Regions from separate parts of the Staphylococcus sp. aM genome, predicted to be linked through region 2. Evidence: riboswitches for the same ligand, from Rfam matches in the RefSeq annotation. Region 2 holds a riboswitch; the other holds the start of a gene.
What was found. A riboswitch is a leader RNA that binds a small molecule or an ion and turns the genes downstream of it on or off. The one in region 2 is predicted to bind FMN.

Region 1 (3,429 bases), 290 kb from region 2:
AGATTTAAAATCAATTGAAGATACTAACAATGCGATTACAATTATCATCTTAATTACCGCAATTATATTTTTAGCAGTGAGTACTATTTTTGCATTTTTCCTATCATCTAGAATTACGAAACCGTTAAGAGAGTTAAGAAATCAAGCTCAAAAGGTATCACAAGGTGATTATTCACATATCACATCAGTATCAACAAAAGATGAAATTGGAGAACTGTCACGAGCGTTTAATAATATGAGTTTTGAAATTCAAGAACACGTAGAAGCATTATCTACATCTAAAAATATACGTGATAGCTTGATTAACTCAATGGTCGAAGGTGTTATAGGTATTAATGAACAAAAGGATATTATTTTATCAAACAAAATGGCAGACCAAGTCTTCTATACATTAGATGATAACGCGGTTGAATTAATAGAAAATCAAATTGAACAAACCTTTAATACTAAAGAAACGCAATTCCAAGAAATTGAAGCAAACACACGTTATTATGTGATTATCATGAGTTATATTGAACGTATCCAAAATGATGGCAGAAGTGGCATCGTTGCTATAATACGTGACATGACAAATGAACATAATCTTGATCAAATGAAAAAAGATTTCATCGCAAATGTGTCTCATGAGTTACGAACACCAATTGCATTACTACAAGGCTATACAGAATCTATTGTAGATGGAGTTGTCACAGAACCAGATGAAATACATGAATCACTCGCTATTGTCTTAGATGAATCTAAACGTCTAAACCGCTTAGTAAATGAATTATTAAATGTAGCGCGTATGGATGCTGAAGGATTATCTGTAGAGAAAGAGACACAACCAATTTCTGATTTACTTAACAAAATGAGAATAAAATATCGCCAACAAGCCACTGATTTAGAACTTAACATGCAATTTGAAGTGAACAATCAACAGTTATGGAACTATGATATGGACAGAATGGATCAAGTCTTAACCAATTTAATTGATAACGCATCAAGATATACACAACCTGGAGATACAATTTCAGTAACTACAGACGAAGATAATAGCTATAATATTTTAAGAATAACAGATACGGGTACTGGCATCGCACCTGAACATTTACAACAAGTCTTCGATCGTTTCTATAAAGTAGATGCATCAAGAAAAAGAGGTAAACAAGGTACTGGATTAGGATTATTTATCTGTAAAATGATTATAGAAGAACATGGCGGTATAATTGAAGTTGAAAGTCAAGTAGGCGAAGGAACAACCTTTATCATCAAATTACCAAAATAAACATAATAAAACCTGTTAGAGTCAGTTGATTACTTTAACAGGTTTTTTATTTATTATTAAATCTATAGATTAATCATCAACTTGATTATTTTAATGACAACTTATATCTATATAAATATATCGGAGCAAACTCATTGTACATAACAGAGTTATCATGTATGATATATTTAAAATAAAATTATAGTTAATTCATCTTCGGGGTCGGGTGCAATTCCCAACCGGCAGTAAATTAAGCCTGCGACGTAAAATGTCTCATTTTACCTGATTCAGTGAAATTCTGAAGCCGACAGTATAGTCTGGATGGGAGAAGATGGAGGTTTTTTGTTGTGCAAATTTCCTCCTTTTCTAGCAAGATGAATGAAAGGAGAAAATCATATATGCAACAAAACCAAAATAGACGTTTAATCTTTATAAGTATGTTAAGTGCAGTCGCTTTCGTACTTACATTTATTAAATTTCCATTGCCATTTTTACCACCATACTTAACGTTAGACTTTAGTGACGTACCTACATTACTTGCTACATTTTTATTAGGACCAATTGCAGGAATTATAGTGGCATTTATTAAAAATTTACTCAATTTCTTTTTCAATATGGGCGATCCTGTAGGCCCCGTAGCGAACTTCTTAGCAATTGCAAGTTTCTTATTAGCTGCATATTATATTTATAAAAATAAACTTAGTAAGCAATCATTATTAATAGGTCTTGTAATAGGTACAGTTGTTATGACCATTGTATTAAGTATTTTAAATTATTTTGTATTGTTACCACTTTACGGCATGATATTTAACCTAGGTGACATTGTTCATAATCTTAAAGTAATTATTGTTTCAGGTGTCATACCATTTAATATTATTAAAGGTATTGTCATTTCAATCATCTTTTACTTTATATTCAATAGAATTAAAAATAACATTCACTTATAAATAACTAGCGCCCTTACACATAATGTGTAAAGGCGCTTTTAATACTATATATTATTCAAATTTAAGTGCGTCACCATCAAATGGTTCGTCTTCAATTTTAATTGAATCTGTTGGACAACCTTCTAGTGCATCTTCCATATCTTCATATAACTCTTCTGGCACCTCTGCAGTACCTTGGTTATCATCAAGGATTACGAAAGCAATACCTTCGTCGTCATAATCATAGATATCTGGAGCTGCTGCACCACATGCACCGCATGCTATACAAGTATCCATATCAACGATTGTATATTTAGCCAATTTCATTCGCCTCCTTTGAAAAAAATGCTACACTAGTAATAACAATACTACTATTGTAGACATCGATAGTGTGATTTTCAATATATTCGTTTTATAGAGTGAGGGTTTATCTTGTATCAAATTATCAAATATGCGTGTCAGCACGCATTCAACTACAAAACAAATAAAAGTATTTATAATATCTTAACAGGAAAAAAATCCCATCAAACATTTTTTGACGCAAGTAGTCAACAACTTTTGTCATTATATCATAGTTTACCGAGATTAAAATATCCGTCTTTTGAGCGATATTTAAATGAATTGAATGATGAGGAACCAAAAATAAATATCAAAACGCATCCAAGATGTACCTATGATAGCCTTATTAATACATTTAACTGTATCCAATTACTCATTCAAACGGTATCACAAAGCTTACATAACGATTTTAGGTTCATTCCTATTACTCAACAAACATACATTCAACAACGTGTTAAAGATATTTATCAACACATAAAGGTTAACGATTTAGAGTCAAATTTTATCACTGAAATAAAACAATTATTTGAAAAAATTGCTAGCAAGCATGAACATGTTTATTTGCATTATTATTTACAAGGATATGAAGAGGCGATGTATACCAGACAACAAGTCAGTTTAATTGAATCGAAGTCTCAACAAGAACTATTTGAATTAGAAATGAATCAATTGGTCGATGTCATGTTTGAAATTGAAGATATGCAAAAACATCCTTTATTAAATCAAACGATTATACGTCCAACATTACTTAATAAAACGAAGTTAACCTTACATCAATTAGAGCAAGGACACCCGATACAAGACATCTCAACTGTTCAAAATGTTAAATTAAATACGATTGAAGATCATCTTTTAGAGTTGTTTATCAAAGGTTATATCAATGACTATGACAGTTATTTAGACATCACAACAATTCAACCA
Region 2 (3,429 bases):
AAAGTAGACGAAACAAATCTTAAATATTACGTTTGTACCTCAGATGATATGAAAGAATGGCGAGAATATGATTACTTATTTTTAACCTTTGGTACATTTGCATATCACGATCCATATCATTTAAAAGGTATAAAAGGGTTTAAACCGACACCTTACCCTACATACAATTCATTAGATGATGTAAATGAAGATGATAGAATTGCAATTCTTGGTACTGGTCTAGCAAGTCTAGATGTTATTCGATATGTCACTGCACATCACCCTAGATTGCCTATTTTAATGACTAGTCGATCTGCCAATTTACCTAGTGTAAGAGGTCAAATGGTAGATATAGAATTTACACATTTAACAAAACAAAAGTTTAATGATTTACAGGCACAGAATTATGGGAATGTCCCATTAGATATAGCAGTAGATTTATTTTTAAAAGAATGTAGCGACTATGGTATAGATTTTGAAAAATTAATCAATAGAAGAACTGGAAATCATATTAATGATTTAAAGTTTGATTTAGAACATGAAAAGGAAATGGGAATTTTCCAAAGTATAATTGAATACTTAAAGGAAAATTTAAATTGGATTTGGAATAGTTTAAGTTTTGAAGATCAACAAATATTCCAAGAGAAATATACTAAAATGATTCAACTCAATTCTAATCCAATGCCACCTAGAACTGCGAAATTACTTATTGAGTTATTAGAAAAAGAGGCGTTGATTATCCGTAAAAATTTAAAAAATGTATATCATGAGGACGGATTATTCCATTTACAATATGAAAATGAGAATGACATTGAAGATTTTAATGTAGTCATTAATGCAACTGGATCTAAAAACCATTTATCTGAGCTAGATGAAGATGACCAATTAATTCGTAATTTAGAAAATAGGCAAATTGTACAATCTCATCCCATGGGTGGTATACAAATTATTCCTGAAACGAACCAGGTTATTAGTCCTAGATTTGGTACTTTAACTAATGTCATAGCGATAGGACAAATGACAAATGGCGTCAATAAACTTAGAAACGGTGTCAAAATGATTGTTAACCAAGTGGCTAATGCAGTTGATAGATTGTATGACACTCAACAAGACTTTGAAAATATAAACGAAGAGAGCATTTAGCGTTGATTAATGATATTCGGTTATTTTTAAATCCATATTTTATTTAAAAGAGAAACAAAATCCGATGATTTAATTTAAAAGTATTACTTTAATTAAGTACAATGTATAGTAATTGTATTTTTGAAAAAGGTGTAGTATGATTTGAATTGTAGTAAATCAGAATACAATACTCAATTAACCTTTAACAATTTCATATAAAATTCTTTCGGGGCAGGGTGAAATTCCCAACCGGCAGTTATATGAGCCTGCGACCTGCTAACATTTGTTAGTGGCTGATCTAGTGAAATTCTAGAGCCGACAGTTAAAGTCTGGATGGGAGAAAGAATGACGTTTATCGACATTAACATATATTTGTATAAGTATGTGTATTAATAAGTATATTTTTATTTTTTAGATATAAATATGCTTGTTTAAAAATATATGATTTCGCCTTATGCCTTGAAATGTATCATTTCATTGGTGTAAGGCTTTTTAATTTTAGAGGTGATATTTTGAGTAAATTTATGAATTATGCTATTCAACTTGCACAAATGGTTGATGGACAAACAGGTGTTAATCCTCCTGTAGGTTCGGTTGTCGTCAAAGACGGTAGAATAGTTGGTATTGGTGCTCACTTACGAAAAGGTGATAAACATGCTGAAGTTCAAGCTTTAGACATGGCACAATCAGAAGCAAAAGGTGCGACAATATATGTATCATTAGAACCATGTACACATCATGGTTCAACGCCACCATGTGTAGATAAAATCATCGAAGCAGGTATTCAAAAAGTCATTTATGCTGTTAAAGATACTACACTCATTTCAAAAGGTGATGACATATTGAAGAATGCAGGCATTGAAGTTGAATTTCAATATAATGCCGTTGCAGCCCAACTTTATCAAGATTTCTTCACTGCTAAAAGGAATGGCATTCCCGAATTAACTGTGAAAGTTTCTGCTAGTTTAGATGGTAAACAAGCTACCGATGATGGCGAGAGTAAGTGGATTACTAATAAGGATGTAAAAAAAGATGTTTATCAATTACGTCATAGTCACGATGCAGTATTAACCGGACGTAAAACGATAGAAGCTGACGATCCTTTGTACACGACAAGGATAGCTGACGGTAAACATCCAATTCGTGTCATACTTAGTAAAAGTGGCAAATTAGATTTTGGTCAACAACTATTTCACGACAACGCTTCTCCCATTTGGATCTATACAGAAAATAAAAATTTAACAGTAGACAATAGTAATGTAACTATTATATATATGGAACAATGTGAGATTAAATCTATTTTAAAAGATTTATATCATAAAGGTATCGGGAAACTGTTAGTCGAAGCAGGTCCCGAAATTACTTCAGAATTTCTCCAATCAGATCATTTAGATCACCTTGTACTTTATTTTGCCCCGAAAATAATAGGTGGTTCTGGTAAGAATCAATTTTTCCAAACTGACCAAATTATATCATTACCAGATACAACTCAATTTGAAATTGTTAATTCCACGTTAATACATCAAAATATTAAATTAGTTTTGAGAAAGAAGTGATTGCAAATGTTTACAGGCATCATTGAAGAAATAGGAACGGTACAAGAAGTTCGTAATCAAAATTCAGTTCGAACATTAGTAATTACTGCCGAAAAAATACTAGAAGACATGCATATTGGTGATTCAATTAGTGTGAACGGTGCGTGTTTGACTGTCATTGATTTTGATGACCAAACATTTTCTGTTCAAGTGATTAAAGGCACAGAAAATAAAACTTACCTCTCTGATGTTCAACGCCATACGAAAGTTAATTTAGAAAGAGCGATGAGTGGAAACGGCAGATTTGGTGGTCACTTTGTGTTAGGTCATGTTGATCATTTAGGAACGATTTCTAAAATTAATGAATCTGCCAATTCAATGATTATCCAAATTAAAGCATCCAAATCCATACTTAATCAAATGGTTAAACAAGGATCGATAACAGTTGATGGTACAAGTTTAACGATTTTCGATCTTCATTCAGATGCTTTTGATATACATTTGATTCCTGAAACAAGACGTTCCACCATCTTATCTAGTAAAAAAGTGGGAGATAACGTACATTTAGAATCAGATGTATTATTCAAATATGTTGAAAATATTTTAAATCATAATCAATCGAGTTTAACAGAAGAAAAACTAAAAGCATTTGGTTTTTAGGGGAGGCAATAAACATGAAGTTCGACAGTATTGAATTAGCCTTAAAAGCTTTAAAACAAGGTGAAAGTATTATTGTAGTTGATGATGAAGATAGAGAAAATGAAGGCGACTTAATAGCAATAACTGAATGGAT

Region 1: linked by a shared signal. The riboswitch ahead of P7F85_RS06575 (ECF transporter S component) and the one ahead of ribD (bifunctional diaminohydroxyphosphoribosylaminopyrimidine deaminase/5-amino-6-(5-phosphoribosylamino)uracil reductase RibD) in region 2 are both predicted to bind FMN.

Annotation. Positions count from the first base shown of each region.
Region 1 is NZ_CP121447.1:1,319,116-1,322,544, forward strand. It holds gene P7F85_RS06570 (ATP-binding protein) at 1-1,264, shown strand, start outside; FMN riboswitch at 1,452-1,580, shown strand; gene P7F85_RS06575 (ECF transporter S component) at 1,642-2,190, shown strand; gene P7F85_RS06580 (ferredoxin) at 2,242-2,490, opposite strand; gene P7F85_RS06585 (helix-turn-helix domain-containing protein) at 2,602-3,429, shown strand, end outside.
Region 2 is NZ_CP121447.1:1,033,663-1,037,091, forward strand. It holds gene P7F85_RS05250 (FAD/NAD(P)-binding protein) at 1-1,122, shown strand, start outside; FMN riboswitch at 1,320-1,450, shown strand; gene ribD (bifunctional diaminohydroxyphosphoribosylaminopyrimidine deaminase/5-amino-6-(5-phosphoribosylamino)uracil reductase RibD) at 1,614-2,657, shown strand; gene ribE (riboflavin synthase) at 2,664-3,296, shown strand; gene ribB (3,4-dihydroxy-2-butanone-4-phosphate synthase) at 3,311-3,429, shown strand, end outside.